3 regions of the Cupriavidus sp. 01L415 genome follow, and region 1 is predicted to be linked to each of the others. Evidence: predicted binding sites of a transcription regulator. Region 1 holds the regulator's gene; each other region holds the start of a gene.

What was found. Region 1 encodes LexA, which represses DNA repair genes until DNA is damaged. Its sites were predicted from a motif close to ACTGTATNNNNATACAGT; they were not measured.
Region 2: a site for LexA is predicted at 1,382-1,399, ahead of recA (recombinase RecA). Genes of this name have one in related genera too.
Region 3: a site for LexA is predicted at 1,312-1,329, ahead of AC1DOX_RS01805 (CppA family protein). Genes of this name have one in related genera too.

What each region holds. Positions count from the first base shown of each region.
Region 1 is NZ_JBFTSP010000002.1:204,453-207,728, reverse strand. Features, by position in the region: gene AC1DOX_RS06225 (asparaginase) at 1-874, opposite strand, end outside; gene lexA (transcriptional repressor LexA) at 1,091-1,747, shown strand; tRNA gene AC1DOX_RS06215 (tRNA-His) at 2,442-2,517, opposite strand; gene AC1DOX_RS06210 (hypothetical protein) at 2,627-2,887, opposite strand.
Region 2 is NZ_JBFTSP010000008.1:127,851-131,126, forward strand. Features, by position in the region: gene AC1DOX_RS15485 (sensor histidine kinase) at 1-612, opposite strand, end outside; gene AC1DOX_RS15490 (response regulator) at 625-1,314, opposite strand; gene recA (recombinase RecA) at 1,593-2,657, shown strand; gene recX (recombination regulator RecX) at 2,741-3,226, shown strand.
Region 3 is NZ_JBFTSP010000001.1:387,775-391,050, reverse strand. Features, by position in the region: gene AC1DOX_RS01810 (thiamine pyrophosphate-binding protein) at 1-964, shown strand, start outside; gene AC1DOX_RS01805 (CppA family protein) at 979-1,296, opposite strand; gene AC1DOX_RS01800 (substrate-binding domain-containing protein) at 1,397-2,092, opposite strand; gene AC1DOX_RS01795 (tripartite tricarboxylate transporter substrate binding protein) at 2,165-3,157, opposite strand; gene AC1DOX_RS01790 (tripartite tricarboxylate transporter substrate binding protein) at 3,213-3,276, opposite strand, start outside.

The DNA.
Region 1 (3,276 bases):
CCGCCTCCAGACGACTTTGCGTAGGAATCGCCACATGACCGGCACCGGTCCGGGAGCTCCTCACAACAGCCACGCCGGCGCTGGCGGCATCCGCTAGCGCCACCGACAGGGTTTCATGGACGGACCCGTTCCCCGCTGCAGCCACCACCAAACCCTTGACGCCCGCCCCCACCATCGCATCGATAGCCACCCTGCCCGGCTGCGCATAACTGGCAATAATCTCAACGAGCGGCCAGCGCGTTGGCACCGCCAACGGCGACGCACCCAGGAACTGCGGTACACGAACGAACCGGACGAAGTCATCCTGCACGAACCCCAGTGGTCCCGCGACAGGCGACACAAAGGCGTTCACGGCCGAAGTATGGGCCTTGGTGACATCGCGCGCCGCATGGATCTCCTGATTGAGCACGACCAGCACGCCTTTTCCGCGCGCACTGGGGCTGGCGGCCACGCGCACCGCATCGAGCAAATTCAAAGGGCCATCGGCGGATAGCGAAGTCGACGGGCGCATGGCAGCGGTCATTACCACTGGCACGGGACATGTCTGCGTCAAATGCAGGAACATGGCCGTTTCCTCCAGCGTATCGGTACCGTGCGTGATGACGATGCCAGCCACATCCGGCTGCGCCGACCAGTGCGTCACGCGCCGGGCAAGCGTCGCCCACAGGCCGAACGACATGTCCTTGCTATCCACCTGCGCCACTTGCTCGGCTTCGATGCGCGCGACATCTGCCAGCGCGGGCACGGCCTGGACCAGCGCGGAGACGGGAACGGTAGCAGCCTGATACTGCGCACTGCTGGCTGGGTTGCCGGAAGAACCGGCGATGGTGCCGCCGGTAGCGAGCACAACAATGCGGGGCGGGGATGCGGACATATATAGAGGGACGTCGGATCGGATCAGTCGATGCGCGCCGATTGTAACTGCCGCGCCGCCTGCGCTGACCCATGACAAACCCGCGGCAAAGACGTGGCGAAACCGCGATGTCGAGTCCCCGCCTCTCAAATTGTGCTTGCACTTCACTCGATACTGTATAAAATCACAGCATACTGTTTAAACATACAGTGCTTCGGCACGAGAGACCGGCGACCCATGGCGACCCTGACACCCCGGCAGCAGCAGATCTTCGACCTGATTCGCAACGCGATCCGAAGCACCGGCTTTCCCCCCACGCGCGCCGAGATCGCCGCCGAATTCGGCTTCTCCTCGCCTAATTCGGCGGAGGAGCATCTGCGTGCGCTGGCACGCAAGGGCGTGATCGAACTCACACCTGGCGCGTCGCGCGGCATCCGTCTCAAGGTAGCCCGTAGCGATTCAGAATTATCGGACCAGTTTTCGCTGCCGATGGCCGGCGTACTGCAATTGACGCTACCGCTGGTGGGCCGTGTTGCTGCCGGCAGCCCGATACTGGCTGCAGAGCATATCGATCGCCAATACCACGTGGACGCGTCCGTGTTTGACGAGCGCCCCGATTACTTGCTGCGCGTGCGCGGCCTGAGCATGCGCGACGCAGGCATCCTGGATGGCGACCTGTTGGCGGTGAAGAAAGCCAGCGAAGCACCGAATGGCAAAATCGTCGTGGCGCGGCTTGGTGACGACGTCACCGTCAAACGCTTGAAAAAACGGGGCGACACCATCGAATTGATCGCCGAGAACCCTGATTTTGCCAACATCGTGGTGCAGGCCGGCCGCGAGGAATTTTCCCTGGAAGGCATTGCCGTGGGGCTGATCCGCTCTTCAGGCTTCTGACTTCCCAGACTCCGGCAGGCGTCCGCCTGTCCTAGTCACCCGCTTTGCTTTGCCAACGCCGCCCCGTTCTTTTCGAACGACGGGCGCGGACCCCTGCTGTCGCAAATCACGAGGTGTTGCCATGCTGCCAGTCAACCACATTGCTTCCCGGCGCCCGGTCAAACCGGTGCCGTTCCGGCAAACCAAGGGCGTTCGCGTCTACCAGGGCGCACAGCGTCGTACGATGGTCGGCAGCATGGCAGCCATCTGCCGAATGCTCGAGCTAGCCGATTCCCCCGCGAAGCTAGCCGTCTGAGCCAGCGCCTACCGCCTCTCGACGGCACTTCAAAAACGCTGCAGTCGTGCACTCTTCACGCCCTTGCAAGAAGCGCAGTTGTGCGCTCATAAGGTGTAAATAGGTACTCTTCAGATCTGGAGGGAGGCTGCTCAAGCTCATTTGCGCGCTATCGAATCACTGGCGCACACGTGCCGCAGCGCAGGACCGGACTTGTTGCCCCGCGAGTGCCGGTTTTTTTTCGCCCAGATGCATGGCCGCGCAACTTTGAATCGGGAGCCAATGCGTTGACCACGTTCGAGATCAGGATCGCCGTGATGCATGCGAGCGCAAGGCATGCGGCGCTATTTGGCCGATGCGCGGAACATGGAGCAGAAAGCAAAACAGCGCATCCGAAGATGCGCTGTTTCAGGAATTTTTTGGGGTGGCTGATGGGACTCGAACCCACGACGACAGGAATCACAATCCKGKACTCTACCAACTGAGCTACAGCCACCGTAGAGATTTTTGCCAACCGGCGGGGCCGATCAACGAAAAACAAGATTCTACAAGGCTTTTGGGGGGATGGCTAGTATCCCGCACAAAAAAATCTGAAGTTTCCTGCATCATCGCTTGCCCTGCCACTTCGCTTCCAGCAGCACCGCCTCCTTGATCGCAGCGACAGTCGCTGCTTCTGTGGGAAACAGCCCGAGCAAGCGCTTGGATTTTCCGTTCAGAACTTCGCGCTGCAACGCCTTGCCCGCTTCGATGGACGTGCCAGGATGCCAGCAATATCGCGCTGTCCACTTGCCATCCTGCAGCCGTTCAGCCACCCAGATCAGACGGAAGTCTTCAAAGACCTCGCCGAACTGTTCTTCCGCTTCCATTTCCTACACCTCCAGGGCTTGCTTCCGTTCCCCTTTGCGACGGCCATGTTCTTCCCTGAAACTGCGCTACTGCTGACCGGCCAGCCCAATTGCTTTTTATTCCCCACTGGAACCCATACACGAACTGGGTTCACGCCCACATGCCGACTGTAGCGGCATGGCGGCGATCGTAGCATGACGTTGACGCCGCATGACAGTCGCCGCAGGCCGCCTCCAAGTCAGCGTGGAACAGCCCGAAAGAATGACTACCCGTGAAACGCCAACAAGCGGCAATTTCATGGCGATGGCAGGTAGTCCCCACCAATGCAGGGTTCAACGCCTGAGCCGTGATGTTAGATACTCTTCCAAGAGGGACATTGACCCCCCTCGACATTCCCGTCAGGCGACCT
Region 2 (3,276 bases), on a different contig from region 1:
CTTGTCGAGCGTTTCGGCCACCTGCACCAGCACTGGCTGCGTGCCGCCCACATTCTTCAGGTCCACGTAGGTGTAGGCCACGCGCACGTCGTTGCCGGCGACGCGCTCGTCGCGCAGGGACACCAGGCCGGCGTGGCCCTGATCTTCCTCGGACGGCAGCGGCAGGTCGTGATCGCCCGCCACATATTCGCCGTGCTTGCCGACGACCTGGTAGTAGATATTGTCGGTTTCGTCGGCACGCAGGATCTCGCGCGCGGACAGCGGCAGTTGCAGCGTCACGCGGCCGTTGACCTCGCGTACCTGTTGCGACAGCACGATGGCGCTGGCTTCCAGCGAACGGTCGAAGGGGCCGTTGGCAATGGATTTGGCGACCAGGTAGGTGACTGCGATGCTCATCGGCCAGAGCAGCAGCAGCGGCGCGAGCATCCAGTCCAGGATCTCGCCGAACAGCGAGCGTGGCGCCGGATGCGCGGCCGACTCTTCCAGGTGGGGAAGCGCGTCGGCCAGCGCCGCATCTTCCGCCGCCGCATCGGCCAGCGTGGGCCGTGGCGGTTCGACTGGACGGGCAGCACCGGCGGCGTGGCGCCGCCAGGGCAATCGCAGCAGGCTCATGCCGCCCCCGGCTTATCCATGCGTCGCCACCGCCGGCTGGAATTTCTCGAGGCAGTAGCCCAGTCCGCGCACGGTGGCAATACGGATGCCGCCGATCTCGATCTTCTTGCGCAGGCGGTGCACATAGACCTCGATCGCGTTGTTGCTGACTTCCTCGCCCCATTCGCACAGGTGGTCCACCAACTGTTCCTTGGACACCAGCCGCCCGCAGCGCGTGAGCAGGATCTCCAGCAGGCCGATCTCGCGTGCCGACAGGTCCAGTAACTGCTCGTTCAGGTAGGCGATGCGGCCGACCTGGTCGAACGCCAGCGGACCGTGGCGCATCAGCGTGGCGCCGCCGCCCGCGCCGCGCCGGACGAGCGCGCGCACGCGCGCCTCGAGTTCCGACAGGGCAAAGGGCTTGGCCATATAGTCGTCGGCGCCAAGATCCAGGCCCTTGACGCGTTCATCCACGCCGTCGGCTGCGGTCAGTATCATCACCGGGAGCATGGCGCCCCGGGCGCGCAGCCGCTTGAGCACTTCCAGTCCGGGCATGCGCGGCAGACCCAGATCCAGGATCAGCAGATCGAAATTCTGGGTCGACAGGGCCGAATCGGCCTCCACGCCATTGGCGACGTGGTCGACGGCATAGCCGGAATGGCGCAGGGAACGCGTGAGGCCGTCTGCCAGCACATCGTCGTCTTCGGCGATCAGAATCCGCATGGTTGTCTCCACCCGTGGCCGGCATCGCCGCCCGCCGGCCGCGGTGCCGGTGGGGCTTGCCAAGCATACTGTTTTTTTATACAGTACCCGACATTCCGCAGGCGCTGCCGCAGAAGGCAGTTTGCGCAGGCGCCGGGTCGCGTACCAGAGATCGCCGGAGTCCCTCCGGGATCCCGTATCAAAGCTCGTCCGATCTCGCCTGATCTCGGAAAATGCTTAAAAATCAGGCACGCGCCGCATATGCGGCCTATTTATACACCATTGACTCAAGGACGACCATGGACGACAAGAAGGCCGGCGCCGGCGTGAGCGCTGAGAAGCAGAAGGCGCTTGCCGCCGCGCTCTCCCAGATCGAGAAGCAGTTCGGCAAGGGTTCGATCATGCGCCTGGGCGATGGGGACATCGAGCAGGACATCCAGGTGGTCTCCACCGGCTCGCTGGGCCTGGATATCGCATTGGGCGTCGGCGGCCTGCCGCGCGGCCGCGTGGTCGAGATCTACGGTCCGGAATCGTCTGGCAAGACCACGCTGACACTGCAGGTGGTGGCCGAGATGCAGAAGCTGGGCGGCACCTGCGCCTTCATCGACGCCGAGCATGCGCTGGACGTCAACTACGCCGGCAAGCTGGGCGTGAACGTCAACGACCTGCTGATTTCGCAGCCGGACACGGGCGAGCAGGCGCTGGAGATCACCGACGCGCTGGTGCGCTCGGGTTCGATCGACATGATCGTGATCGACTCCGTGGCCGCGCTGGTGCCGAAGGCTGAAATCGAAGGCGAAATGGGCGATTCGCTGCCCGGCCTGCAGGCCCGCCTGATGAGCCAGGCGCTGCGCAAGCTGACCGGCACGATCAAGCGCACCAACTGCCTGGTGATCTTCATCAACCAGATCCGCATGAAGATCGGCGTGATGTTTGGTTCACCCGAAACCACCACCGGCGGTAACGCGCTGAAGTTCTACGCTTCGGTCCGACTGGACATCCGCCGCATCGGCTCGATCAAGAAGGGCGACGAGGTGGTCGGCAACGAGACCAAGGTCAAGGTGGTGAAGAACAAGGTATCGCCCCCGTTCCGCGAGGCGTTCTTCGACATCCTGTACGGCCAGGGCATCTCTCGCCAGGGCGAGATCATCGACCTCGGCGTGGACGCCAAGATCGTCGAGAAGGCCGGCGCGTGGTACAGCTACAACGGCGAGAAGATCGGCCAGGGCAAGGACAACGCCCGCGAGTACCTGCGCGAGAACCCGGATATCGCCGACGAGATCGAAAACAAGGTCCGCGCGGCGCTGGGCGTGGCCCTGCTGAACAACACCGCAAGTGCCGCCCCGGCTGAGATCGAAGGCTGAGACACGCTTCCCCGGTGACCAAAGGCCGTCGCATGACAGTGCGGCGGCTTTTTTTCTTTTTGACGACTTCCTGACGACTCCCGATGGCTGGCTCACGTCCTCCTCTTTCCCTGAAGGCCCGCGCCGTTGGCTACCTCTCCCGGCGCGAGCACAGCCGCGCGGAACTGGCGCGCAAGCTGGCGCCACATGCCGAGTCGGCCGAGGAAGTCGAGACGTTGCTGGATGCGCTGGAACGGGAAAACTGGCTGTCCAACGCGCGTTTTGTCGACAGCCTTGTCCACCGGCGCGCCAGCCGCTATGGCGCGGCGCGTGTGATGCAGGAGGCCAAGACGCATCAACTGGCCAACGATCAACTGCATGCGCTGCAGGACCGCTTGCGCGAATCCGAGTTCGAGCGCGCGCGCGAAGTCTGGCGCAAGCGCTTCGGCACCGCCCCCGAATCGCCGGAGGCGCGGGCGAAGCAGATCCGCTTCATGGTCGCGCGAGGCTTCTCCCGGGCCGTGGTCGGCAGGATCATCCGTGGCGCGGAGGACGATGACTTCGGTGATGGGGATGGCAGCGAGGGTTGATCCCGCAGGGTAACGCCGCCGAGCTCGCCAACGCCCAAATCCGGATGTGA
Region 3 (3,276 bases), on a different contig from region 1:
CTGCGCGTTTCGCCGCCAGGACGTGATCGACAACCGCGATCCGCACTACATCGGCCACCTGAGCCTGGGCGTGAGCCCCAGGCTGGCCGAGCGCGTGAAGACGGCGGACCTGATCGTAGCCTTCGGCACCCGGCTGGGCGATATCGCCACGGACGGCTATACGCTGCTGGAAGCCCCGCAACCGAAGCAGAAACTCGTCCACATCCATGCGGACAGCGCCGAACTGGGTCGCGTGTATCAGGCAGCCCTGCCGATCCATGCGGGCATCGAGGCCGGTGCCGCGATGCTGGCCGCCCTGCAGCCGCCATCGGCCCCGGCCTGGCATGACTGGACCGCAGGGGCCCGCGCCGAGCACGAAGCCTTCGTCTCCCCGCCGAAGCCCCATCCAGAGCTGACCGGTGTGGACATGACCGCCGCCATGGCGCACCTGAACGCGGTCTTGCCGGAAGACGCGATCCTGACCAACGGCGCCGGCAACTACACGGTCTGGCTGCACCGCTTCTATGCCTACAAGCGGGCGCGGACCGAGTTGGCGCCAACGTGCGGGGCGATGGGCTACGGACTGCCGGCGGCCATCGCCGCCAAGCTCCGGTCGCCGGAGACGACCGTGGTCTGCCTGGCCGGCGACGGCTGCTTCCTGATGTATCCGCAGGAAATCGCCACGGCCGCCGCGCATGGCGCGAACCTGGTGGTCATCGTGGTGAACAATCGCATGTACGGCACGATCCGGATGCACCAGGAGCGGCGCTATCCGGGCCGGCAGAGCGGGACGACGATCGCCAATCCGGATTTCGTGGCGATGGCTCGCGCATGTGGCGCCTGGGCGGAGCGCGTGGAAAAGACGGAAGATTTCGCGGCCGCATTCGAGCGCGCCCGCAACGCCGGCCAGCCAGCCGTGCTGGAGCTCATGACCGATCCGCTCCAGATCACGCCGGCGATGCGCGTCACCGACTTGCCCGCGTAGTTGTCCGTATCGTCCTAGAACAGTGAACCCTGCGGCCGGGCCTCGTGCCCGGCTTTTTCACGTCCGGCGGCAGGCTGGCTGAGGATCTGGCGGATCTTTTCCAGGTATTGCTCGCCAACGGCGCGATGCAAATGCCGCGCCTCGTCCGCAAATGCGCGGCGCGACGGCGGGCGAATGTTCAGCATGCGGCAAATCGTTGAAAGATAAGGCTTTTTCCCGTCACTGGCGGCCCGGCGGGCGGCTGAGAGCAGTGCCGCATCGGAAATGCGTCCCCGCAGCCATCCCAGGACCAGGCGGTCATATTCGTTCTGCACACGGATCAGATGCTCCATTACGCCCACTCCGATACTGTTCATTTATACAGTTACTGTAAATATATACAGTGAATCGGATATTTCAAGGCGCGCGTGGTGCTAGTGACAGCGCCGAGGTTCAAAAACCAAAACCACTACGCTTGCGCAGCGCGACCGACTCCTCACCGGCCAGCACCTCGACAAACTTCGCCGCCAGCGCGGGTGACCGTCCCCGGCTGCAAACGGCTGCGGTGTACACCGTGCTCAACGCGTGTGCCGCGGGTAGTTCGCCCACCAGACGCACGCCCGGCGTGTAGAGGATTTCGGTCACCTGCGTGCAGCCCAGCATGCCTTCGCCCTCGCTGCGCGCGAGCTCGCGCATGGCAGTGGCTCCGTTCGGAAATTCGTGGATGCGCCCGGCCAGCGCTTCGGCCAGCCCCAGTGCCTTCAGCATGCCCGCGATGTGGATGCCCGCGCTCGACTTGGTCATGTCCGGCACGTAGAGGCCGCGCGCCGCCGCGAGTGTGGCCTTCAGCGCCTCGCTGGTGCCAACCGCCGCGGCGGGCATGCCCTCGCGCACCGCGACGCCGGTGGCCACGGGCCCTAGCGCGCGTGCGCTGCCAGGTACGACGTGGCCTTGTGCGGCAAGCTGTTCGATCAGCGCCGCCGACAGCACTAACAGGTCGCAGGGCTCGCCGGCCAGCAGCTTGTCGCGCATTGTGCCGACGGCGCCGAAGGTCGGGGCGAGGGTGCAGCCGTTGGCATGCTCAAAGTTCTGCTGCAGCCCGGTCACCACGGCCTGGGCTGCGCCGCCGCTGAAGATGGTCAGGTTCATTGTTGTTCCATCGATTTCAAAAGAATAATCAGGAGGCCTCGCCCGCGTCGAGCGAGACGACGCCGCACGTCATCAGTCCACCGTGATGCGAGCCGACTCAACGATCTTGCGCCACTTCGCGATGTCCTGATTCAGGTATTGCGTAAAGGCCGCGGGCGACATCGTCATGCCTTCGATGCCGCTCCTGGCCCACTGTGCGCGCACGGTCGGGTCTTGCACGGCCTTTGTGATCCGCTGGTTGAGCTGATCGACGATCGGCTGCGGCGTGCCCTTGGGCGCGAGGATGCCGAGCCACAGCGTGGCGGTGTAGTCGGGCAACCCCAGTTCGGCCATGGTCGGCACGTCGGGCATCACGCTCGAACGCGTCTTGCCGGTGGTGGCCAGCGCGCGCACCTTGCCGGTGGCGATCAGGTCCGTCATGGTACTGACCGCATCGAGCATCATGTCGACCTGGCCGCCAAGCACGTCGGTGCGCGCACCGCCGCTGCTCTTGTACGGGATGTGCACGATGTCGATGCCCGCCATGTTCTTGAAGAGCTCACCGGCCATGTGGTAGGGCGTGCCAGTGCCGGAGGAGGCGTAGTTGAGCTTGCCCGGCGCGGCCTTGGCATACTTGATCAGATCAGGCAGCGTTTTCGGCGCGAGACCCTCACGCACCACCAATACCAGGGGCGCTTCGTTCACCGGTGCCACTGCCACAAAGTCGCGCATCAGCGCATAGGGCTTCTGGCGCAGTAGCGATTCGTTCACGGTCTGCGTGTTCGACATCATCAGCAGCGTGTAGCCGTCGGCCGGTGCCTTGGCCACGAACAGGGTTCCGATGACCGCTCCGGCACCGGGGCGGTTTTCGACGATGAAAGGCTTGCCGCTTTCGCGGCTCAGCTTTTCGGCCAGCACGCGGGCGTACACGTCGGCAGATCCGCCCGGTCCAAAAGGCACGACGATGGTTACCGGGCGCGATGGATACGCCGACGCATCTTCGGCCCTGGCCGCCGCGCTCAGCCCGAGCGAAAACGCGGCGAGCGCAAGCGCGGCCAGGCCGCGCACTGATCCTGCTTTCCACATGGGTTGTCTCCTTTTGTTCTTGTCGTGTGGCCTGTATCAGTGCCCAGCCAATCGCCTATTCCACCTTTCCGATCTTGCGCACGGCGGTGGCGATCTTGCCGGCATCCTTGTCCCAGTAC